3 regions of the Pantoea sp. X-Soil-MYKO-1785 genome follow, and region 1 is predicted to be linked to each of the others. Evidence: predicted binding sites of a transcription regulator. Region 1 holds the regulator's gene; each other region holds the start of a gene.

What was found. Region 1 encodes CRP, which controls carbon source genes, mostly activating them, when cyclic AMP is high. Its sites were predicted from a motif close to ATGTGANNNNNNTCACAT; they were not measured.
Positions count from the first base shown of each region.
Region 2: the regulator CRP is predicted to act here: its motif matches at 4,623-4,640, upstream of AC6I8D_RS03325 (iron-containing alcohol dehydrogenase).
Region 3: the regulator CRP is predicted to act here: its motif matches at 3,762-3,779, upstream of deoC (deoxyribose-phosphate aldolase).

Region 1 is NZ_AP036000.1:3,813,668-3,821,658, forward strand. It holds gene AC6I8D_RS18150 (hydrolase) at 1-991, shown strand, start outside; gene AC6I8D_RS18155 (YheU family protein) at 996-1,214, shown strand; gene AC6I8D_RS18160 (phosphoribulokinase) at 1,276-2,145, shown strand; gene AC6I8D_RS18165 (OsmC family protein) at 2,622-3,026, opposite strand; gene crp (cAMP-activated global transcriptional regulator CRP) at 3,330-3,962, shown strand; gene AC6I8D_RS18175 (YccS/YhfK family putative transporter) at 4,020-6,095, shown strand; gene argD (bifunctional acetylornithine/succinyldiaminopimelate transaminase) at 6,097-7,317, opposite strand; gene AC6I8D_RS18185 (aminodeoxychorismate/anthranilate synthase component II) at 7,399-7,974, opposite strand.
Region 2 is NZ_AP036000.1:751,274-759,264, reverse strand. It holds gene speE (polyamine aminopropyltransferase) at 1-602, shown strand, start outside; gene speD (adenosylmethionine decarboxylase) at 631-1,440, shown strand; gene AC6I8D_RS03340 (DeoR/GlpR family DNA-binding transcription regulator) at 1,500-2,261, opposite strand; gene AC6I8D_RS03335 (D-threonate 4-phosphate dehydrogenase) at 2,268-3,248, opposite strand; gene dtnK (D-threonate kinase) at 3,241-4,563, opposite strand; gene AC6I8D_RS03325 (iron-containing alcohol dehydrogenase) at 4,750-5,901, shown strand; gene AC6I8D_RS03320 (dihydrodipicolinate synthase family protein) at 5,910-6,794, shown strand; gene AC6I8D_RS03315 (sodium:solute symporter family protein) at 7,008-7,991, shown strand, end outside.
Region 3 is NZ_AP036000.1:3,487,529-3,495,519, forward strand. It holds gene deoD (purine-nucleoside phosphorylase) at 1-47, opposite strand, end outside; gene deoB (phosphopentomutase) at 77-1,300, opposite strand; gene deoA (thymidine phosphorylase) at 1,396-2,724, opposite strand; gene deoC (deoxyribose-phosphate aldolase) at 2,791-3,570, opposite strand; gene AC6I8D_RS16510 (TatD family hydrolase) at 3,855-4,667, opposite strand; gene AC6I8D_RS16515 (patatin-like phospholipase family protein) at 4,664-5,713, opposite strand; gene AC6I8D_RS16520 (DUF1328 domain-containing protein) at 5,939-6,100, opposite strand; gene osmY (molecular chaperone OsmY) at 6,202-6,816, opposite strand; gene prfC (peptide chain release factor 3) at 7,076-7,991, opposite strand, start outside.

The sequences.
Region 1 (7,991 bases):
GAAATTTAGCGGGCCGGAAGCCGGGGATTTTACGCCGCTGGCCGGCATGCGTAATGCCCATCTGCAAACGGTGCTGCCACGCCTGCTGCGGCGGCAGATCAACCTCGATCCCTGGTGGCAGCGTCTCGATCTGCCCGATGGCGATTTTGTCGATCTCGCCTGGAGTGAAGATCCGCAGCTGGCGCAGCACAAACCGCGGGTGGTGTTGTTTCACGGACTGGAGGGCAGTTTCCACAGTCCCTATATTCACGGCCTGATGGCGATCTGTCGCGCACGCGGCTGGCTGGCGGTGGTGATGCATTTTCGCGGATGTAGCGGCGAACCTAACCGGCTGAACCGCATCTATCACTCCGGCGAAACCGAAGATGCGCGCTATTTTTTGCACTGGTTGCAAACCCGCTGGGGCCGGGTACCGACCGTGGCGGTGGGTTTTTCGCTGGGCGGCAACATGCTGGGCTGCCTGCTGGGCCAGCAGGGATCCGCTGTGCCGGTTGATGCGGGCGTCATCGTCTCCGCGCCGCTGCTGCTGGCGCCGTGCAGCCTCAAGCTGGAGCGCGGCTTTTCACGCTTTTATCAATACTATTTACTGGCGCAGCTGAAGAAGAATGCCCGGCGCAAACTGCACGCCTGGCCGGAAACGTTGCCGGTGAACCTGGCGCAGCTTAAAGCGCTACGCCGGCTGCGCGACTTTGATGACGCAATCACCGCCCGCGCCCACGGTTTCAGCGATGCGGCTGACTATTATCAGCGCGCCAGCGCCCTGCCATGGCTGAAACAGGTCGATAAGCCGCTGCTGATCATTCATGCCAAAGATGACCCGTTCATGAGTGATGAAGTGATACCGCACAGCAGCCAATTATCTGCCACTATTACTTATCAACTGACGCCGCACGGCGGTCACGTTGGCTTTGTCGGCGGGACGTTGCGCCAGCCCGAAATGTGGCTTGAACAGCGCATACCCCAGTGGATTGCCCCTTTTCTGGAAACCTAACGTTGTGATTATTCCCTGGCAACAGGTCTCACCTGAGACGCTTGAAAATCTGATTGAAACTTTCGTACTGCGTGAAGGCACCGACTACGGCGAGCAGGAACGCAGCCTGAACGAAAAAGTGGCTGACGTGCGCCGCCAGCTGGAAACCGGCGAAGTAGTGCTGGTGTGGTCGGAACTGCATGAATCGGTCAATATCATGCCGCGCAAAGAATTTCGCGGCTGATGCAGCCAGCGGCAATTCATGTTAACAATGCGCATGACCCGATTTCACAGGGAGCTTTTTTATGTCAGCACGCCATCCGATAATCGCCGTCACCGGTTCCAGCGGCGCGGGGACCACCACCACCAGTCTCGCGTTCCGTAAAATTTTTCAGCAGCTTGATCTGCACGCTGCCGAACTGGAAGGCGACAGTTTCCACCGCTTCACCCGGCCTGAAATGGATATGGCGATCCGCAAGGCGCGCGATTTAGGCCGTCATGTCAGCTATTTCGGTCCGGAAGCCAATGACTTTGGCTTACTGGAGCAGAGCTTCAGGCAGTATGGGCTCGACGGCCAGGGCCAGTCGCGTAAGTACCTGCATACCTATGATGAAGCGGTGCCGTGGAATCAGGTGCCGGGCACCTTTACGCCGTGGCAGCCGCTGCCGCAAAACACCGATATCCTGTTTTACGAAGGACTGCACGGTGGCGTAGTGACCGCCCAGCATAACGTGGCGGAACATGTCGACCTGCTGGTAGGCGTGGTGCCGATTGTTAACCTCGAGTGGATTCAGAAGCTGGTGCGTGACACCAGCGAACGCGGCCATTCGCGTGAAGCAGTAATGGATTCGGTGGTGCGTTCAATGGAAGATTACATTAATTTCATTACGCCACAGTTCTCGCGCACCCACCTGAACTTCCAGCGGGTGCCGACGGTCGACACTTCGAATCCGTTTGCCGCCCGCGCGATTCCGTCACTGGATGAGAGCTTCGTGGTGATCCATTTTCAGGCGCTGGACGATATCGACTTTCCTTATCTGCTGGCGATGCTGCAGGGATCGTTCATTTCGCATATCAATACGCTGGTGGTGCCGGGCGGGAAAATGGGGCTGGCGATGGAGCTGATCATGGGTCCGCTGGTGAAGCGGCTGGTGGAAGGCAAGCGGATAGAGTAAGAGGCCAGCAAAAACCGCTCTGAGAGCAGATGTCTTTAACAAAGATAGTAAAACTGGCTTTCCTGCGGCTAAAGACTTACCCCTGGGCAGGCTTCAGGGAGCATACACCTTTCGCAAAGACGCAAAACCGCTATCCCTGGCAGGCTCAGCGCGGGCCATCCCTGGCCCGCGATGCTTTGCTACAGGCATATGCTCCCTTCGCTTCACGTCCGACAACCGCATCCGGTTTCAGGAAGGTCGCTACAGACAAACCCTGGGCAGAAAGAATCTGGCAGCAATAGATAAGTTCAACACGCAGGGAACCGGGTCAGAAGAGGAAAGCGTCCCGCGCCAGGGACGGCGCGGGTCGAGCGGCCAGGGATTGGCTTAAGCGACTTTCCGATCTGACCCGGTTCCCTGCCCAGGCACAGTCTTAAATCAACCTGCATCAGATACTGGAAGTGAAGTTAGCAGGTCTGCAATGACCCTTGCGGCTATTACAGTTCGATCACTTCATAGCTGTGGGTGATGGTGACGCCTTTACCCAGCATGATAGCGACCGAGCAATATTTTTCAGCAGAAAGATCCACCGCGCGTGAGACCGCCTTATCCTGTAGCGCTTTGCCGCTCACGATAAAGTGCAGGTTGATGTGCGTAAAGATTCGCGGCGCTTCTTCACGACGTTCTGAGGTCAGTTTCACTTCACAATCAGCCACATCGTTGCGACCTTTTTGCAGAATTGAAACCACGTCGATGGCGCTGCATCCGCCTGCCGCCATCAGCACCATCTCCATTGGGCTGGGCGCTTTATCACCCGAATTGCCATCCATTAACACCTGATGACCGGATGACGACTCACCGAGGAATGTCAGTCCTTCTACCCATTTCACTCTTGCCTGCATGATTTTCGCTCCAGAATATGCGGTTTTGCCGTCAGAGTACGCTTTCGCCTGGTAAACAGCAATCCAGAGAAATCCGCTGTTAGCTGAAGCGAGACAACAGAAGACAGTCGGCAAAAGCTGTGCTACAAACAGTGCTGAAAATATTTTTCGTCACCTGATGGCGAAGCCGGGAAGAATGATGCGCACTGCGCCGAATGCAGCCCGAATAATTTCCTGTAAGGGAAACGCTTGAAGCTTTCATCGCCTGACAGGGAAAACTGCCCCCTGTATTTTGGGCACGATTACAACAGAGGATAATAGCGAATGGTTCTCGGCAAACCGCAAACAGACCCTACACTCGAATGGTTCCTGTCCCATTGCCATATTCACAAGTATCCATCCAAAAGTACGCTGATTCATCAAGGTGAAAAAGCTGAAACGCTTTACTACATCGTGAAAGGTTCCGTTGCGGTTCTGATCAAAGATGAAGAAGGCAAAGAGATGATTCTTTCTTACCTGAATCAGGGCGATTTCATTGGCGAGCTTGGCCTGTTCGAAGAAGGTCAGGAGCGCAGCGCCTGGGTACGTGCGAAAACCGCGTGCGAAGTGGCGGAGATTTCCTACAAGAAATTCCGTCAGCTGATCCAGGTTAACCCGGATATCCTGATGCGACTGTCGTCGCAGATGGCGCGTCGCCTGCAGGTTACGTCTGAAAAAGTGGGTAACCTCGCTTTCCTCGACGTGACCGGACGCATTGCTCAGACTCTGCTTAACCTGGCGAAGCAGCCAGACGCCATGACGCATCCCGACGGCATGCAAATTAAAATTACTCGTCAGGAAATTGGCCAAATCGTTGGTTGTTCACGTGAAACCGTGGGCCGTATTTTGAAGATGCTGGAAGATCAGAATCTGATCTCTGCACACGGCAAAACCATCGTCGTTTACGGCACCCGCTAATTCCTGTCACCCACGGCGTGATGGCAACATCGCGCCGTTATTGTTTGTGTTGGGCCGATGTGGCGTCGAATTATTTACCATCCTGAAGTCAACTACGCCTTGCGGCAAACCCTGGTGCTCTGTCTGCCCGTGGCGCTGGGCTGGCTGGCTGGCGACCTGCAAAAAGGTCTGCTGTTCTCGTTAGTTCCCGCCTGTTGCAATATCGCCGGTCTGGATACCCCGCATAAACGCTTCTTCAAACGCCTGATTGTCGGCGGCAGCCTGTTTGCGCTCGGCAGCTTCCTGATTCAGTGGCTGACGCAGCACGCCATTCCGCTGCCGCTGATTCTGTTCGCCTTGCCGTTGCTGCTGGGGGTCACCGGCGAAATCAGTCCGCTACACGGCCGCCTGCTGCCCGGCACCCTGATCGCCGCCATCTTCACGCTGAGCCTGATTGGCCGTATGCCGATCTATGTGCCGCCGCTGCTCTATATCGGCGGCACGCTATGGTATGGGCTGTTTAACTGGTTCTGGTTCTGGCTGTGGAAAGAGCAGCCGATGCGTGAAAGCCTGAGCCTGATCTACCGCGAACTGGCCAACTATTGCGATGCCAAATATACCCTGCTGACCCAGCTGACCGACCCGGAAAAGGCCCTGCCGCCGCTGCTGGCGCGCCAGCAGAAAGTGGTCGATATGATCACCACCTGTTACCAGCAGATGCACATGCTTTCCGCCAGCCGGGATCACAGCCATAAGCGGCTGACCCGCGCCTTTCAGGTGGCGCTGGACCTGCAGGAACACATCTCGGTCAGCCTGCATCAGCCGGAAGAGGTGCAGAAACTGGTGGAGCAGAGCCATGCCGAAGCGGTGATCCGCTGGAATGCCCAGACTATTTCGGCCCGCTTACGGGTGCTGGCGGATAACATTCTCTATCACCAGTTGCCGGATCGTTTTGGCATGGAGAAGCAGCTCAGCGCGCTGGAAAAAATTGCCCGTCAGCATCCTGATAATCCGGTGGGGAATTTCTGCCTCTATCACTTCAATCGTATTGCGCGGGTGCTTCGCACCCAAAAGCCGCTCTATCAACGTGACCTGATGGCCGATCGCCAGCGCCGTCTGCCGCTTTTGCCGGCGCTGCGCAGCTACCTGTCGTGGCGTTCATCGGCGCTGCGCACCGCCGGTCGCTTTGCGGTGATGCTGATGCTGGGCAGCGCGCTGGCGCTGTTTTTCAACATTCCTAAGCCGTACTGGATTCTGATGACCATTATGTTCGTCAGCCAGAACGGCTACGGTGCCACCCGCGTCCGCATCCAGCACCGGGCGCTGGGCACGTTTGCCGGTCTGGTGATTGCGGCTGCCACCTTACGCCTGGCGGTGCCGGAGTCGCTGGTGCTGCTGATCATGCTGCTGATCACCTTTATCAGCTACCGGTTTACCCGCCAGTTTTACGGCTGGTCGATGATTGGTTTTACGGTGACGGCGGTCTACTCGCTGCAGCTGCTGTCGCTGAACGGGGCGCAGTTCCTGCTGCCACGCCTGATGGATACGCTGATGGGTTGCCTGATCGCCTTTGGCGGAATGCTGTGGCTGTGGCCGCAGTGGCAGAGCGGCTTACTGCGGCAGAACGCCCACGACGCACTGGAAACCTATCAGGATGCGCTACGGCTGCTGCTGGGGGCGGAACAGTCGCCGGAGAAACTGGCGTACCAGCGGATACGGGTCAATCAGGCGCACAATGCGCTGTTTAACTCCCTGAACCAGGCGATGCAGGAACCGGCTTTCAACGCTCAGTACCTCAAAGATATGCGTCTGTGGGTCACCCACAGCCAGTTTATTGTTGAGCACATCAATGCAATGACGATTCTGGCGCGCGAACACACCATGCTGACCGCCTCGTTAGCTGAGCGCTATCTGCAGTCCTGCGAAATTGCGCTGCAACGTTGTCAGCAGCGGCTGGAATATGACGGTGCCAGTTCGCAGGTTAACCTGCTGGATGAGGTAGAAAATATTAATGAAGGGCCGGTGACAGTCGTCGAACAGCATGTGCGCCGTATTCTGGATCATCTGAGCGTGATGCACACCATTTCTTCTCTGGCGTGGAGCCAGCGACCGCAACATGGCCGCTGGCTGATCAGACGGTTACGCAAAAACTAAATCAGCCGCTAATCACCTTGCCGACGGCGGCGGCGAAGCGGCGCATGCCCTCTTCGATGTCGGCGGGTTCGATGATCAGCGAAGGTGCAAAACGCATCACGTCGGTGCCGGCCACCAGCACCATTACCCCTTCTGCGGCTGCCGCATTGAGGATATCGCGCGCCTTGCCGCTATGCTGAGGCTTCAGCGCCGCGCCAATCAGCAGGCCTTTGCCGCGAATATCACTGAACAGATCGTACTTCGCATCAATCGCCTGCAGCGCGCTGACAAATTGCTGACGCCGGACGCTAACGCCTTCCAGCACCGCCGGGGTATTGATAATGTCCAGCGCGGTCTCGGCAATGGCGCAGGCCAGCGGATTGCCGCCGTAGGTGGTGCCGTGCACGCCAGGCGCCATGGTAGAGGCGATCTCATGGGTGGTCAGCATGGCGCTGACCGGGAAACCGCCGCCCAGTGCTTTGGCCGAGGTCAGAATATCGGGCTGCACGCCATAGTGCTCATAAGCAAACAGCTTGCCGCTGCGTCCCATACCGCTCTGGACTTCATCCAGCACCAGCAGCGCCTGATATTGATCGCACAGTTCACGCAGCCCATGCATAAATTCTTCGGTTGCGGGCACCACGCCGCCCTCGCCCTGAATCGGCTCAACCACGATAGCGCAGGTGTGATCGTCGATAACCGCCTTAACCGCAGCCAAATCATTGAACGGCACGTGGACGATATCGGCCGGTTTGGGGCCAAAGCCATCAGAATATTTTGGCTGTCCGCCAACTGTTACGGTAAACAGCGTCCGGCCGTGGAAAGCGTTGTGGAAGGCGATAATCTTACTTTTGAACGGACTGTGACGTTTGCAGGCGTAATAGCGTGCCAGCTTAAACGCCGCCTCATTCGCTTCTGCACCGGAGTTGGCGAAAAACACCCGCTCAGCAAAGGTGGCGCTGATTAACTTGCTGGCGAGACGCAGCGCCGGTTCGTTGGTGAAGACGTTACTGGTATGCCACAGCGTTTCGCCCTGGCTTTTCAGCGTTTCCACCAGCGCAGGATGGCAATGGCCGAGCGCGGTCACGGCGATGCCGCCCGAAAAGTCGATATACTCTTTGCCCTGCTGATCCCAGACGCGGCTGCCCTTGCCTTTCACCGGCACGAACTGCGCTGGTGCATAAACAGGCAAAATAACGTTATCGAACGTTTCCCGTGTGACCGCAATTTTTTCGGCTGCCATTAGTGACCCCATTTGAATGATCGTTGTACTGCCGTGAAATAATAATCACAAAATATGCATAAAAAATCACTTAAAGGCAAACTATTGCGACAGGAAGTTGCGCAGCAGCTGGTGTCCCTGCTCGCTGAGAATGCTTTCAGGATGGAATTGCACCCCTTCCAGCGCCAGAGTTTTATGGCGGATCCCCATGATTTCGTCGGGTTGACCGTCACGCAGGCTCCAGGCGGTGACTTCAAAGGCGTCAGGCAGCGTATCGCGTTTTACGATCAATGAATGGTAACGGGTGACGGTAAGTGGATTATTCAGCTGGCGGAACACGCCGCTGTTGCTGTGCTGAATCAGCGAGGTTTTACCGTGCATCACCTGACGGGCGCGCACCACCTCGCCGCCCCACGCCTGAGCAATCGCCTGATGTCCGAGGCAAACGCCCAGCACCGGCAAACGTCCGGCAAAGTGGCGAATCGCCGCCAGTGAAATACCGGATTCGTTGGGAGTACAGGGTCCCGGGGAGATCACCAGATGGGTCAGCGGCAGCGCATCCATTTGCTGCAGGGTGATGGCATCGTTGCGCACCACCCGAACCTGCGCGCCCAGCTCGCAGAAATATTGATAAAGATTCCAGCTAAAGGAGTCGTAGTTGTCGATCAGCAGCAGCATGACTAATCCAGAGTGGT
Region 2 (7,991 bases), 3.1 Mb from region 1:
ATGGCGCGATGCTGCGCGAAGTGTCACGTCATCCGCAGATCGAAAAGATCACCATGGTGGAGATTGACGCGGGCGTGGTGACGTTCTGTCGTCAGTATCTGCCGAATCACAGCGCCGGTGCCTATGACGATCCGCGCTTTACTCTGGTGATCGACGACGGGGTTAACTTTGTTAACCAGACCCGCGAAAAATTTGATGTCATCATCTCGGACTGCACCGATCCGATCGGTCCCGGCGAAAGTCTGTTTACCTCAGAATTTTATGCCGGCTGCAAAGCGGCCCTTAATGAAAATGGCATCTTTGTGGCACAGAATGGCGTCTGCTTCCTGCAGCAGGACGAAGCGGTCAACAGCCATCGCAAACTGGGTCACTATTTTGCCGATGTCAGTTTCTATCAGGCGGCGATTCCGACCTATTATGGCGGCATCATGACTTTCGCCTGGGCCAGTGACAATCCGGCGCTGCGCCAGCTCGATAGCGCGACGTTACAGGCGCGTTTCGAGGCCGCTGGCCTGACCTGCCGTTACTACACACCGGCAATCCATACCGGCAGTTTTGCCCTGCCGCAATATTTGTTGAATGCGTTATCCGCCACGCGCTGATGGCACATTTCTAAGGGGGTGAGTGAAATTGCAAAAGCTAAAACTACATGGCTTCAACAACCTGACTAAGAGCCTGAGTTTTTGTATTTACGATATTTGCTATGCGAATACTGAAGCTGAACGTGATGGTTATATTGCCTATATTGATGAGCAATATAACGCCAACCGTCTGACCGAAATTCTGACCGAGACCTGCTCGATCATTGGTGCCAACGTGCTGAACATTGCGCGCCAGGATTATGAGCCGCAGGGCGCGAGCGTCACCATTCTGGTCAGCGAAGAACCGATCGATCCGAAAGATATCGATAACTCGGAACACCCTGGCCCGTTACCGAATTCGGTGGTGGCCCATCTGGATAAGAGTCATATCTGCGTACACACCTATCCGGAAAGTCATCCGGAAGGCGGACTGTGTACCTTCCGCGCCGATATTGAAGTCTCTACCTGCGGCGTGATTTCACCGCTCAAAGCGCTGAACTACCTGATTCACCAGCTGGAATCTGACATTGTCACGGTCGATTACCGGGTGCGTGGGTTTACCCGTGATGTGAAGGGAATGAAGCACTTTATCGATCACGAAATTAATTCGATCCAGAACTTCATGTCGGACGATATGAAAGCAATGTATGACATGGTGGACGTGAACGTTTATCAGGAAAATATCTTTCATACCAAAATGTTGCTGAAAGAGTTCGATCTGAAGCACTACCTGTTCAACACCAAACCCGAAGATCTTAGCCCGCAGGAGCATAAACGGATTACCGACCTGCTGTGGAAAGAGATGCGTGAAATTTATTACGGCAGAAATATCCCGTCGGTGGGTCTGAAAACGCTGTAATCCTTCCCGGCGGCGCGCTGTGTCTGGCAGCCGCCGCTGACTGTTCTTACCGCCGTTGCTCAGGCGGTCAGCAACAAGCCAATCCCACGCTCTCGCAGCCCATGCCGGGCAGCCTCTTCCAGCCGTTCATCGGTCACAATGTCGGTCAGGCTCTCCAGCGGTGCGGCGCAAAACAGTGACCAGGAACCATATTTGCTGCTGTCAGCCAGCAACACCCGTCGGCCGGCATTGGCCAGCAGATCGTGCTTCAGCCCGGCTTTCTCCTCGGTCGGAGTAGTAATGCCGCGCTCAAGGCTCCACGAATTACAACTGACAAAGGCGATATCCGGATTGATGCTGCGCAACAGTCGACGGCCATGTTCGCCAATACAGGACTGGCTGGAGTCGTCGATGCGGCCACCGATAATCGTTACCTCTATCTGCCTGAACTCCGATAAAAACAGCGCAATGTGCAGATCGGCGGTAATCACCCGCAGCGGCAGATGAGTAAGCTGCCGCGCCAGCTCCAGCATGGTGGTACCGGCATCCAGCACCACCGCATCGCCCGCCTGAACAAAGCTGGCGGCACAGGCGGCTATCGCCTGCTTTTCTGCCAGATTACGCTGCATCTTTTCCAGCGTGGTCGGCTGCGCAGGTATGAACCGGTTAAGGGTGACGCCGCCATGACTGCGGCTGATCACCCCTTCTTTATCCAGCTTAATCAAATCACGTCGAATCGTGGCCGGCGAGGCGGATATCGCACTGACCAGTTGCTCAACAGTCACCAGATTATGGCTTTTCAGGTAATCCATAATCTGGTCAAGACGGCTCTGTCCCTTCATATTTCCCTATGCGAGCTGCATCGCGAGTTTGATAGAGATCGCCATGCTCTCAGACTTCGCTTTACCTGTCCAGGCGATATCAAACGCCGTGCCGTGGTCCGCCGAGGTGCGGATAAACGGCAGGCCCGCAGTGATGTTCACTCCGTCGTAGAATCCCAGCAGCTTCAGCGGAATGTGTCCCTGATCGTGGTACATCGCCACCACCATATCGTACTGCCCTTCCTGACATTGCAGGAATACCGTATCCGGTGGACAGGGGCCCGACACCGTGATGCCCTGTGCTTTCATCGCCGCAATCGCCGGCGCAACCGTAGTGATCTCCTCATTGCCAAACAGGCCGTTTTCCCCAGCGTGCGGATTAACGCCCGCCACGGCGATGCGCGGCTGGGTGAAGCCGACCCGACGCAGGAAGGTGTCCGCCATGCCGATCACCGTCTCTATGCGAGCACGGCTCAGGGTATCGAGGAATTTACGCAGCGCAATATGAGTGGTGACGTGGATCACCTTCAGCTTATCGGTATAGAGCACCATGGCGTAATCCTGGGTGCCGGTCAGGTGCGCCAGCAGTTCGGTGTGACCCGGATAGAGATGACCCGCCGCGTGCAGCGCCTCTTTATTCAATGGCGCAGTGGCGATAGCCTGCACCTCGCCCGCCAGCGCCAGTTCGGTGGCGCGTTTCACGCAGCGCCATGCCAGATCACCCGCCTGTTTCTGCACCACGCCGGGCTTCAGCGCCTCAGGATCGGCTAACGGTTCATCAATCACGTTAATGATGCCGGGCGCAAAGTGGGCCGATGCCACCCGATCCACGATCCGCAGTTCCGCCTGTGGCGTAATGTTCATCGCCATAATCCGCCGCAGCGTTGCGGCACAGCCGACCACCACCGCCGGCACGCCATTTAATTCGCCTTCCGACAGCGACTTGATAATGATTTCCGGGCTGATGCCCGCCGGATCGCCCATGGTGACCGCAATAATTTTACTCACTCGACTTCTCCTCAATAAAACCAATGGCTGCTACCAGGGTGTTTTCATCACCAAAGCCACCGGCTTTGGTCATCACCGGCAGGGTAAATTCACTGTTAAGCAGAACCCCGTGCGGCACACAGCCCGCCACCAGGCCCTGAATCTGAAATCCGCTGGCACCTAACGCCTGAGCGACGGCAATCGCCACGTCGCCGCCAGACAGATAGAGCGCATGCGGCAGCTGGCTGTTACACAGCGTGCGGGTTATCTCGCCCAACAGCTGACAGATCGCCTCGCCCAACTGCTGGCGCGTCAGCTGAAACTGCTGGCAGAGCGTCTCAACCTCATGCCGCTGTGAAGCATGCTGACAGGTGCGGATCACCGTATGTCGTCCCTGACGCAGCGCCGTCGTGGCTTGTCCCAGCCAGTCCGCCGCATCGGGCCAGGTGGGCTGGCAGAACAGCTGACGGATATCAACATCCACCACCGTCACCTGCCGCTGGGTCGCCAGCGTGGCGATCTGCTGCTGTGCGCGGCTGCTCATCGAGCCGATAACCGCCAGTACCGGTCGTGCTGCGTGGACACCTGCGTCAGCCGCCGTACCGCTAACTCTCTTTTCCGCCGATGACGACGGCACAGGCCGGGCGGCGAGATGGCGGCCCAGGGCCTCGCTTAAGCCTGCCGCCCCCACCAGCAGCGGCTTTTCACTCAGCCGTGCCGCTGCTGCCATCAGGCGGGCCAGATCAGCGTCATTTTCAGCATCGACCACCAGCACGCCGCGGGCCGCCGTTAAGCGCTGATCGAGCCGATCGCTGCGCAGGGTGGCGAGATCGATCCGATCTCCCTCAATATGCAGCTGCTGCAGCACGCTGGCGCTGACAATCGGGGTTTTGGGATCGCTGGCAAATTCGGTATCCGTCAGCAAACGATCGCCAAGCCAGACCTGACCGGCACGCGTGGTGCGACCGAGGTGCGGAACGGCCGGCGCCACCAGCGCCAGACGTTTACCGCTGGCTGCCAGCGCCGCCCGCAGTTCGGCTGCGACGTTGCCCCGCAGCGTGGAGTCGATCTTTTTAAACAGCCAGCCCTGCGCAATCTGTGGGCCGTAGTGGCCCACCGCCTGAGTGACCCGCTCTGCCGCCAGTGCCGGCGTGACTGCCCGGCTGTCGGTGCTGATTACCCAGACATCCGCCACCTCACTGCCCGCCGGCGTCGTCGGGCTGAACAGCACCTGCACCCGGGCACCAGCCTGCGCCAGCCCACTGCCTGCATCATTGGCCCCGGTAAAGTCATCGGCGATGACCACTACCGGGGTTTTCCACCATGACGAATTCATCGTCTCTCCTGTCAGGCTATTGCCGCTGCAATTGATTATATTCAATCATGATTGATTATATGTGAGCAAGATCAAATTAATCGAAATCGATATGCCCTATAAAATGAGCCACAGGAAGGGGATTACGTCAGCATTACTCTGAGCGATATCAATCATTGCTTCAGACAATACCAACAAGGGTGTGAAATGAATATCAACAGCACGGTGATCAGCGGCTACCAGGCGTTGAACGACATGCGCTATCTGCTGGACGGCATCACGACAGCGTTAGTGGTAACCGATAACAACATTGAGGCCATTCCCGCCGTGCAGGCGCTGGTGGGGCAGCTCCGGCAGCAGTTCCCCGGCCTCAGCGTGGTGAACAGCGTTCCGCCAGAGCCGAGCCAGCATGATGTGGCGGCGATTGTCAGCGCGCTGCCGCCGCAACAGGTTGAACTGGTGATTGGCATCGGCGGCGGCAGCGTGCTGGATGTCGCGAAGCTGCTATCAGTGCTGTGCGCTGGCGATGCACCGTCACTGGATGCGCTGCTGGCAGGCGAGAAACCGCAGCGCCGCGTCCGCTCGCTGTTGATTCCGACCACCGCCGGCACCGGCTCGGAAGCTACGCCGAATGCGATTCTGGCGATTCCAGAGAAACAGACCAAAATCGGCATTATTTCACCGGTGATGCTGCCCGACTGGGTCGCGCTGGTGCCGGAACTCACCACCAGCATGCCGCCGCATATTGCTTCATCCACCGGGATTGATGCGCTGTGCCATCTGATTGAGTGTTTCACCGCCACGGTCGCCAATCCGGTAAGCGATAACTATGCGCTGATCGGCTTGAAGAAGCTGTTCGCCAGCCTCGAAACCACGCTACGTGAACCGCACAATTTAGCGGCGCGACTGGAGATGCTGTGGGCCTCTTATTACGGCGGAGCGTCGATTGCTCACGCCGGGACGCACCTGGTCCACGCCATGTCCTACCCGCTCGGCGGCAAATATCATCTGCCGCACGGCGTCGCCAATGCCATTCTGCTGGCCCCCTGCATGCGCTTTGTCCGGCCCGCGGCGGTGAGCAAATTTGCTCAGGCTTACGATCTGCTGCCCGAGGCTGATACCGGATTAAGCGAGGAGCAGAAATCTCATGCGCTGGTCGATTATTTCAGCGCGCTGGTTCAGCGCCTGCAGCTGCCGGCCAGCCTGGAAGCGCTGGGCATCAGCCCGGATCACCTGCCCTATTTAGTCGATGCGGCGCTCGACGTGCAGCGCCTGATGAAAAACGTGCCGATGGCCGTGACGGCGGACGATGTCCGTGCGGTCTACCTGACGCTGTTTCCTTCTCACCCGGCGCAATGAGGATTGTCATGAACAAAAAAATAACCGGCGTCCTGACCGCCATCGTTACCACTTTTGATCGCGACGGTGAGTTTAATCCGGCTGCCCAGCGTGAGCAGGTGCGACGCCAGCTCGACGCCGGTAACGGCATTTTCTGCGGCGGCACCAACGGAGAGTTCTTTGTGCTGAACCAGCAGGAAAAAATCGCGGTCACTGAAACCTGCGTCGATGAAGTCAACGGCCGCGCGCCGGTGGTGGCGCACATTGGCGAGATATCAACCCGTGAAACCATCCGCCTGGGTAAGCAGATCGCCAGGCTGGGCATTGATGCCGTCTCGGTGATTACACCCTGGTTCGTGCCGTTAAAGCAGCAGGAGCTGATTGCGCATTATCACGCCGTTGCGGACGCGCTTGAGGTGCCGCTGTTCCTTTACAACATCCCTGCGCGTACCGGCAATACTCTGCAGCCTGACACCGTCAGGACGCTGGCAGCACATCCGAACATCATCGGTATCAAAGATTCAGCCGGCAGCTACCAGAGCCTGAGCGGCTTCCTGCAGGCTGCCGACGGCATCGATCATTTCGATGTGCTGAACGGTCCCGACTCGCTGATTCATCAGGGTTTCGTCGATGGCTGCTCCGCCTGCATTTCCGGGCTGGCAAACGTGGCACCTCAGGCGATCAACGCCATCTGGGCGCAGTTTAACGCTGGCGATATTGCCGGTTCGTATCAGGCGCAGGAGCGCGTCACCGGTTTACGTACCGATCTTTATAGCATTGGCTTCTCCCCTGCCGCGGTGAAAAAGGCGGTCAGCCTGCTGGGCTTTGACGTCGGTGACAGCCGCTATGCGGTGCAGTTCAGCGCCGATGAGCAGCAGCTGATCCGCCAGATCGTTAATCAGTACCTGCAGTAATCGCCAGCAGGGCGGATGCCCTGCGTCTTCGGCAGGACCGGGGTGAGGTCCTGAAACGACACCGCGAACCGCTTGCGGCTGGCACCAATGACCGATCACCTTTTGGCGTGTCGTCAGCCTGCCCTGCCGGGGAACGACCATCATCTTTGTATCCTACCGGTCAGATGAGAACGAACCTGATGGTCGCCATCTGCCAGAACAATCGAGGTCATGATGAAAGCATTTTCAACTGAGAGCACCCTGCTGATCGTCGGCATGGTGCTCGCCTATATCCTGTTTACCACCTGGCTGACCTGGCGGCTGCGCAGCAAAAGCAGCGGTGACTTTATGGAAGGGTCACGCGCGATGCCGGCGTTTATCGTCGGCGTGATGCTGATGTCTGAATATATCGGCGCGAAGTCGACCATTGGCACCGCCCAGGCAGCCTTTGAGGATGGCTTTGCCGCCTCGTGGTCAGTGATTGGCGCGGCGATCGGCTTCCCGCTGTTTGGCCTTATCCTGGTGAAACGCATCTATAACACCGGCAAAATCACCATTTCGGGCGCGATTGCCGAGAAATATGGCACCTCGACCAAAAATATCATCTCTCTGATCATGATCTATGCGCTGCTGCTGGTGAACGTCGGCAACTACATCAGCGGCGCAGCGGCCATTTCAACCGTGCTGAAAATCGACCTGACGCAGGCAGCCTTTATTACTGCGGTGGTCAGCACCTTCTATTTTGCCTTCGGCGGAATGAAAGGGGTCGCCTGGGTCACCCTGCTGCACAGCGCGCTCAAGTATGCCGGGATCCTGATAATCCTGTTCGTGGCGCTGAAGATGACCGGCGGTGTAGCACCCATGATTGAAAAAATGCCGGCGTTCTACTGGACGTGGGATGGTCACGTCGGGGCCAGCACCATTGTGGCGTGGCTAATCGGGACGGTCGGTTCGATCTTCTGTACCCAGTTTGTGATCCAGGCGATCTCGTCAACCAAAGATGTGAAGTCCGCGAAGCGTGCCACCTGGGTCGCCTTCTTCTTCTGCCTGCCGATTGGTCTGGCGATGGCGCTGATTGGCGTGGCGGCGAAATTTGCCCATCCGGATATCAACAGCCTGTATGCGCTGCCGGTGTTTCTGCAGGATATGTCACCGTGGCTGGCGGGCATTGTCACCACCTCACTGGTGGCGTCGATCTTCGTCAGCGTTGGCACCGTG
Region 3 (7,991 bases), 330 kb from region 1:
ACGTCAGCGAAATCACCCATTTCGGCATTAATATGCGGAGTTGCCATTGTTACTTTATCCTTGTTAAATCGCTGGGTTACAGCATGTTCTTGCCATAGTCCATGTCGGACAGGCCAAAATAGTGTGCAATTGTCTGACCAATATCGGCGAAGGTTTCGCGATAACCGAGTGAACCCGGCTCAACTTTCGGTCCGTAAATCAGAATCGGAATGTGCTCACGGGTGTGTTCGGTGCCTTGCCAGGTCGGATCGCAGCCGTGGTCAGCGGTCAGGATCAGAATGTCATCCTCGCCCACCAGCTCCATCAGCTCCGGCAGGCGACGGTCAAACAGTTCCAGTCCGCCAGCATAACCGGCGACATCACGGCGATGTCCCCACGTCGAGTCGAAGTCGACAAAGTTGGTGAAGACAATCGAGTGATCCGGCGCGATTTTCATCTCCTGAATGGTGGCGTCAAACAGCGCATCCAGACCGGTCGCTTTGACCTTTTTGGTGATGCCCTGCTCAGCGTAGATGTCCGCGATTTTACCCACCGAAATCACCTGACCGCCCTTCTCATCCACCAGCTTTTTCAGCATGGTGGCTGACGGCGGCTCAACCGCCAGATCGTGACGGTTACCGGTACGTTCGAAGTGACCGGCTTTGTCGCCGACAAACGGACGGGCGATAACGCGGCCGATGTTATAGCCGCCTTCCGTCAGCTCTTCGCGGGCGATTTCGCACAGCGCATAGAGGCGATCCAGGCCAAAGGTCTCTTCATGACAGGCAATCTGGAATACCGAGTCCGCAGAGGTGTAGAAAATTGGCTTGCCGGTTTTCATGTGCTCTTCACCCAGCTGATCGAGAATCACCGTCCCCGATGAGTGGCAGTTACCGAGGTAGCCCGGCAGCTCAGCGCGCTGCACCAGCTTATCGAGCAGTTCCTGCGGGAAACTGTTCTCCTGATCGCTGAAGTAGCCCCAGTCAAACAGCACCGGAACCCCGGCGATTTCCCAGTGGCCTGACGGCGTATCTTTGCCTGACGAAATTTCGCTGGCGTAAGCGTAAGCGCCGGTGATCTTCGCGTTCGGGTCGAGGCCCGCCGGGAAGCGGCCGGTCGAAAGCTCTGCGGCCTTACCCAGACCCAGCGCGGTCATATTAGGCAGATGTAAGGGCCCTTTACGGCCTTTGTCCGCTTCACCTTTGAAACAGGCTTCAGCAATGTGACCAAGCGTATCTGAACCCGCGTCACCGAATTTATCGGCATCTTTACTGGAGCCGATCCCGAAGGAGTCGAGAACCATAATAAAAGCACGTTTCATGCAAGTCTCCTGCGCAATGGCGCGTGACAAGTCAAAAAAAAGCGATCAGATCAGTATACCCGAATGCGTTGCCGCTGGCACCGATTACTGCCCGATTAACTGACATCGCTCACACGACGATAAACCACTGGCGTAGCGGCTGGCGCGCTATCGCCGATCACCAGCGCGGCTTTGACCGCAGCGGCAGCCTGTTGCCACTGCGCTTCGTTGCTGGCGTGGATTATCGCCAGCGGGCGCTGCGCATCGGCGCGTTCACCGAGAGTGATCATTTCGCTTAAGCCAACGCTGTAATCGATGCTGTCGCTGGCACGCTGGCGTCCACCGCCCAGTGCCACGACCGCCAGACCAAGCGCCCGGGTATCCATGCTGCTGACAATGCCAGGCTGGTCGGCATAGACCGCCTTGCTCAGCGTCGGCGCAGGCAGATAAGCATCGTAGCGCTCGACAAAATCGGCCGGCCCGTTCTGCGCCGCCACCATGCGGGCAAAAACCTCTGCCGCCCTGCCGTTATCCAGCACCTTCATCAGCTGCTGGCGCGCTTCTGTCTCATTAGCCGCCAGCTTGCCGGAAATCAGCATTTCGCTGCACAGCGCCAGCGTCACTTCCAGCAGGCGCGGGTTGCGCTGTTCACCGGTCAGGAAGCGCACCGCTTCCCGCACTTCCAGTGCGTTTCCGGCTGACGAAGCCAGCACCTGGTTCATATCGGTGAGCAGTGCGGTGGTCTGGCAGCCGGCTCCGTTGGCTACGCCAACAATCGACTGCGCCAGATCCTCGGAGGCTTCATAGGTTGGCATAAAGGCGCCTGAGCCTACTTTGACATCCATCACCAGCGCATCCAGCCCTTCCGCCAGTTTCTTTGCCAGAATCGAGGCGGTAATCAGCGGGATCGAGTCTACGGTGGCGGTAATGTCACGCGTGGCGTAGAAGCGTTTGTCGGCCGGAGCCAGTGAGTTGGTCTGGCCGATAATCGCCACCCCGACCTGTTTGATGATCTCCCGGAAGCGGTCATCGCTGGGGAAGATGTCAAAGCCCGGAATCGCTTCCAGCTTATCCAGCGTGCCGCCGGTATGACCGAGGCCACGGCCGGAGATCATCGGAATATAACCACCGCATGCGGCCACCATTGGTCCGAGCATCAGCGACGTGACATCGCCAACGCCGCCGGTCGAATGCTTATCCACCACCGGCCCATTCAGATTGAGCGATTTCCAGTTCAGCACGGTACCGGAATCACGCATCGCCATGGTCAGCGCCACGCGCTCAGGCAGCGTCATGTCATGAAAATAGATGGTCATGGCCAGCGCGGCAATCTGGCCTTCAGAGACGCTGTTATCACGAACACCGTTGATGAAGAAACGGATTTCAGCCTCAGTCAGCGCGTGACCGTCACGTTTTTTGCGAATAATTTCTTGTGGCAGGAACAAGGTAGCCCCCTTGGCTCAGGGAAATGCGGTGTGACAGAGGCGGTCAGTGACCGCCACAGGATGAGTTTAATAACCGGCTTTGCTGGTCTCGCTCTGATGACCCAGAGTATTCAGCAGACTCGCCAGCAGGCTTGATGCGCCAAAGCGGAAGTGACGCGCATCGGCCCATTCTGCACCCAGCGTATCTTCCGCCAGTTGCAGATAGATGGCGGCATCTTCAGCGGTGCGTACGCCACCCGCCGGTTTGAAACCGACCTGCTGGCTGACGCCTTTATCACGGATGACGCTCATCATGATCTGCGCCACTTCAGGCGTGGCGTTGACCGGGACTTTACCGGTAGAGGTTTTGATGAAGTCAGCACCGGCATCAATTGCGATTTCAGACGCCTGACGGATCAGCGCTTCCTGCTTCAGTTCACCGGTTTCAATAATCACTTTCAGCAGTACGTTGGCCTCAGCACAGGCGGTCTTACAGGCTTTCACCAGATCAAAACCGACCTGACTGTTACCGGCGATTAGCGCGCGGTACGGGAACACCACATCCACTTCATCGGCACCGTAGGCGATAGCGGCGCGGGTTTCAGCCAGCGCAATCTCAATGTCGTCATTGCCGTGCGGGAAATTGGTCACCGTGGCGATGCGGATCTCTGGCGTACCCTGCTCACGCAGCGTTTTACGCGCAATCGGAATAAAGCGCGGATAGATGCAGATGGCTGCGGTGTTACCCACCGGGGATTTTGCCTGATGACAAAGTGCGATCACTTTTTCGTCAGTGTCGTCGTCATTCAGGGTGGTTAAATCCATCAGTTTCAGGGCACGCAGGGCTTGCTGTTTGATATCGGTCATGAGGCTCTCCAAAGGATCGGGGTGCGATCCACCGGCTGGCCGGCGGAATGTTATAATAATAACACCGTCAGTCGGCCTGTTATGTGCCAGCAGTCACATCGGAATAAGAAAATGATGCAATTATGCCACGCTTACCGTGATCAGAATCGCATTTAACGCCGTTAACAGCCCATTATACGCCAGTCAGCGAAATGTTACTATTATCACATTTAGTGGCGCGGACCGGCATAGGTTGCAGGTATAGGTTGTGGGCATAGGTTGTGGGCATTAGTTGAGAGCATAGTTTAAAGCTTAGCGGGTTCATTACGAATGGCGGGAAAAGCGGGATCGAGCTGAAATAACTGCTGGCTGTTACGCCACAGCGCCCCGGCAATCACTTCAGGTGGCTCGTCGCGCAGGGTGCAAAGCGTCTCCCATACCTGGCGCGCCCGTTCAGGTCGGTTAGGCTGGCCCTGAAAGCCTTTTAACGGCATATCCGGTGCATCCGTTTCCAGCAGCAACGAGGAGAGCGGCAGTTGTGCCAGCGTCTGGCGGGTTTTGCTGGCGCGCTCATAGGTGATGGTGCCGCCGACGCCAATCGCATAGCCGAGCTTAATAAACGCCTGCGCCTGTTGCAGACTGCCGGCGAAGCCATGTACCACACCACGACGCGGCAGATCGTGGCGACGCAGATGCTGGGCCAGTTTGTCATGGGTGCGACGCGAGTGCAGGATCACCGGCAGATCATAGCGTTTCGCCAGCTTAAGCTGAGCATCCAGAAAGCGTTGTTGCTTATCAAACTGCGGATCGTCGCGATAAAGATCCAGCCCGATCTCACCGATCGCCACCAGCTTAGGCGGTCGCTGCTTAAGCCTCTGCTCCAGCTGATCGAGATGCGCTTCCTGATGTGCTTCTATAGCGATCGGATGCAGTCCGAGCGCGGCGTAGAGCGCAGCATGTCCGGCCGCCAGTTCGCACACCCGGCTGAAGCGGCTGGCATCGATCGCCGGGATGATGATCTTCTCGACGCCAGCCGCCGCAGCCCGCGCCAGGCTGGCAACGGTATCGCCCTCAAACGGCGGGAAATCAAAATGACAGTGGGTATCGATAAACTTCATGCCAGCGATCCTTTATCGTAATCAGCATCATTATCCGCCAGCGGCGGCGTAATAATCTCGCGGTTGTCCGGCGCATTGGCCACCGGTGCCGGCGGCGTGACGATACGAGGCGTGATGGGCTCTGCGTCGCTTAACCACTGGCCCAGCGTGGCGAGGAAATAGCGGCCGCAGCGCCGTCCAAGATGGTAATCCTGATTCAGTGACGAAATACGGCTGCCGAGCGCGCTGCTGGCCAGCACATGCGGTGGAAAGATCTCTATAATCCGTAAGTCACCGGGCGGATTTTCAATAAACTGCTGAATTTCCCGGTAGCTTTTTTCATGGTGATTGAGCACGTTAATCATCGGCTGAAAGGCACCGGCGCTTAGCCAGCGCTCCATCCGCTTAATCCATTTCGGCGTATAAAACATCTGAGAAGGCACGGTGCGGATCACCACAATGGTGTCTGCGCCACGGCGCGCCGCTTCCCGCACCGGAATCGCATCGCTGATGCCGCCATCCAGATAGCTAATCCCTTCAAGATTGACGCCAAGCCGGTAGAAGCCGGGAATGGCGCTGGAGGCTTTAATCAGCTCCAGCCAGTTGTCCGCCGTGGGGGTGAAATAGCCGGGCGCATAATCGTCGCTGCGGCAGGCGCACATATAGAACTCAAGCCCGCGCGAGAACATTTTTTCAGCGTGGGTCATCGCCAGTGGAAATTCACTGCGGGTGGTTTCCACCAGCCAGTCGAGATCGATCAGATTACCGCCGCGAACAAAACGCAGCGGATCAAAAAACAGTTTATTGGTGGTGTAACGGGTGATCACGCGGCGGGCATAGCCTGGCTGGCCGCAGACAAACGCCGAGAGGTTTTGCGCGCCCGCAGAGGTGCCGAGCAGCAGGTGAAACGGATTAAATCGGGCACGCTGAAATTCATCAAGCACCCCGGCGGTGAAAATGCCGCGTTGACCGCCGCCTTCACAGACCAGCGCAATTTTATGCGATTTGAAAGGGGTCAGCGCAAGAGGTTCAATGGCGCCGAGCGTAACAGGAATGCGAATACCCACTGTGTGAACCTCAGATGGGGTTCCGACGGGCAGGCTGATGGATGTTAACGTCTATCCAGCAGCATTCCGGAGAACCAGTCATACAATCCTTTAGCCGGACAGCCCGCGCAGGGGGGCTGCCCATGTAGCCGTGTGAAAAAATCCCGCTTCTCACTGATCTGGCTACAGATGACTGGTCTCCGCTTTATGCTTACTTGCTTTGCATTAAACTGCAGGACTCATCGGCTAAAGCTTTTTACGGCCGGTAAACAGGCTGATGAGGAACAGAATAATACCAACAACGAAGACAACTTTAGCTGCCCATGCTGCTGTACCTGCTAAACCACCAAAACCTAACGCTGCAGCAATCAGTGCGATCACCAGAAAAATAATGCCCCAACGAAACATAAGCCTCTCCTTACCCTATTGAAAATCGAACTGCTTATTTCATCCCCGGATGGGTATCTTTTATCCGTGCGGCCGGCAGTGACGCGACCGCACGGTTACCATTAAGATTTAACCGTCAGGTCATTCTTAACGCTTTTCACGCCTTCAATGGCTTTAGCGATGCTTTCAGCACGGTCTGACTGTGCCTGATTTGCAACCTGCCCTGAAAGCTGAACAACGCCGTCGGTGGTTTCAACTTTTACGTTGCGCGACGGAACAATATCATCCGCTAATAGCTTAGCTTTAATTTCGCTGGTCGTAGCGGCATCGCCCGCATAACCTTTCATCGATTGGGATTTGCTGTCTTTAACGTGTAGTTTGTCGCTGACGGATTTAACACCTTCGATTTTCTGCACCACGGCCACAGCTTTTTCAGCCTGATCCTGGGAAGTGACGAAACCGCTTAAGGTCACCACGCCCTGATGAGTTTTTACCGAGATATCCGTACTTTTAATCGCGTCATCATCAACCAGTGCCGCTTTGGCTTTGGCGGTGATGCCGCTGTCATCCATATAACCATCGACTTTTTTCATAGAACTATCGATTTTCGCACCCGTGCTGTCTGCCGTCTGCGACGCTTTCTGGGAAAGCGACTCGTCGGCCAGCGCGCTGCCGCTGATCAGTGCTGAGCCAATCATTGCAGCCATCAGGGTTTTGGCAATCTTAGTCTTGTTCATCGATATATTCCTTCTATCAGTTAACTCGCCCAAAACTGTGGGCGCAACAGCAGCAAACGGCGCCGCTGGGTTACAGGACGTAAGGACAAGAGAAGTCTCTTCCGCCGTCCGATAGAATAATCATAGACGGCATTTCGCGATTTGCCTGGCTAACTGGTTGATCACACGTCAAAACGAGAGGAAAAGCCGTTTTTTAGGAGGAGTCTGTAGCGGGGAAAACAGGGCCATTTCCTGCTGGAATGGCCCGGATAGCGTGCGATCAGTGCTCGCGGGTTTTACGGAATCTGACGTCAGGATAACGTTCCTGGGTAATATTCAGGTTCACCATGGTCGGCGCGATATAAGTCAAATTATCGCCGCCATCCAGCGCGAGGTTAACCTCGTTTTTACGCTGGAAGTCTTCGAATTTTTTCGCATCGTCGCACTCAACCCAACGCGCGGTAGAGACGTTGATCGCTTCATAGATCGCTTCGACGTTATATTCGCTCTTCAGACGCGCCACCACCACATCGAACTGCAGCACCCCGACGGCACCCACGATCAGATCGTTATTGTGTACCGGACGGAACACCTGCACTGCACCCTCTTCCGACAGCTGAACCAGCCCTTTCAGCAGCTGTTTCTGCTTCAGCGGATCGCGCAGGCGAATACGACGGAACAGCTCCGGCGCGAAGTTCGGAATACCGGTGAACTTCATGTTTTCACCCTGAGTGAAGGTATCGCCGATCTGAATTGTGCCGTGGTTATGCAGGCCGATGATGTCGCCAGGATAGGCTTCTTCAACGTGAGAGCGGTCGCCGGCCATAAAGGTCAGCGCATCGGAAATCACCACATCTTTGCCGGTGCGGACCTGACGCAGCTTCATTCCTTTTTCATATTTACCCGACACCACACGCATAAAGGCCACGCGGTCGCGGTGTTTCGGGTCCATATTGGCCTGAATCTTGAACACAAAGCCGGTAAATTTCTCTTCGCTGGCTTCGACGGTACGGGTATCGGTTTTACGCGGCATCGGACGCGGTGCCCATGACACCAGGCCATCCAGCATATGATCCACGCCGAAGTTACCCAGTGCAGTACCGAAGAATACCGGCGACAGCTCACCATTGAGGAACGCTTCCTGCTCGAACTCGTGTGATGCGCCCTGCACCAGCTCCAGCTCTTCACGCAGCTGC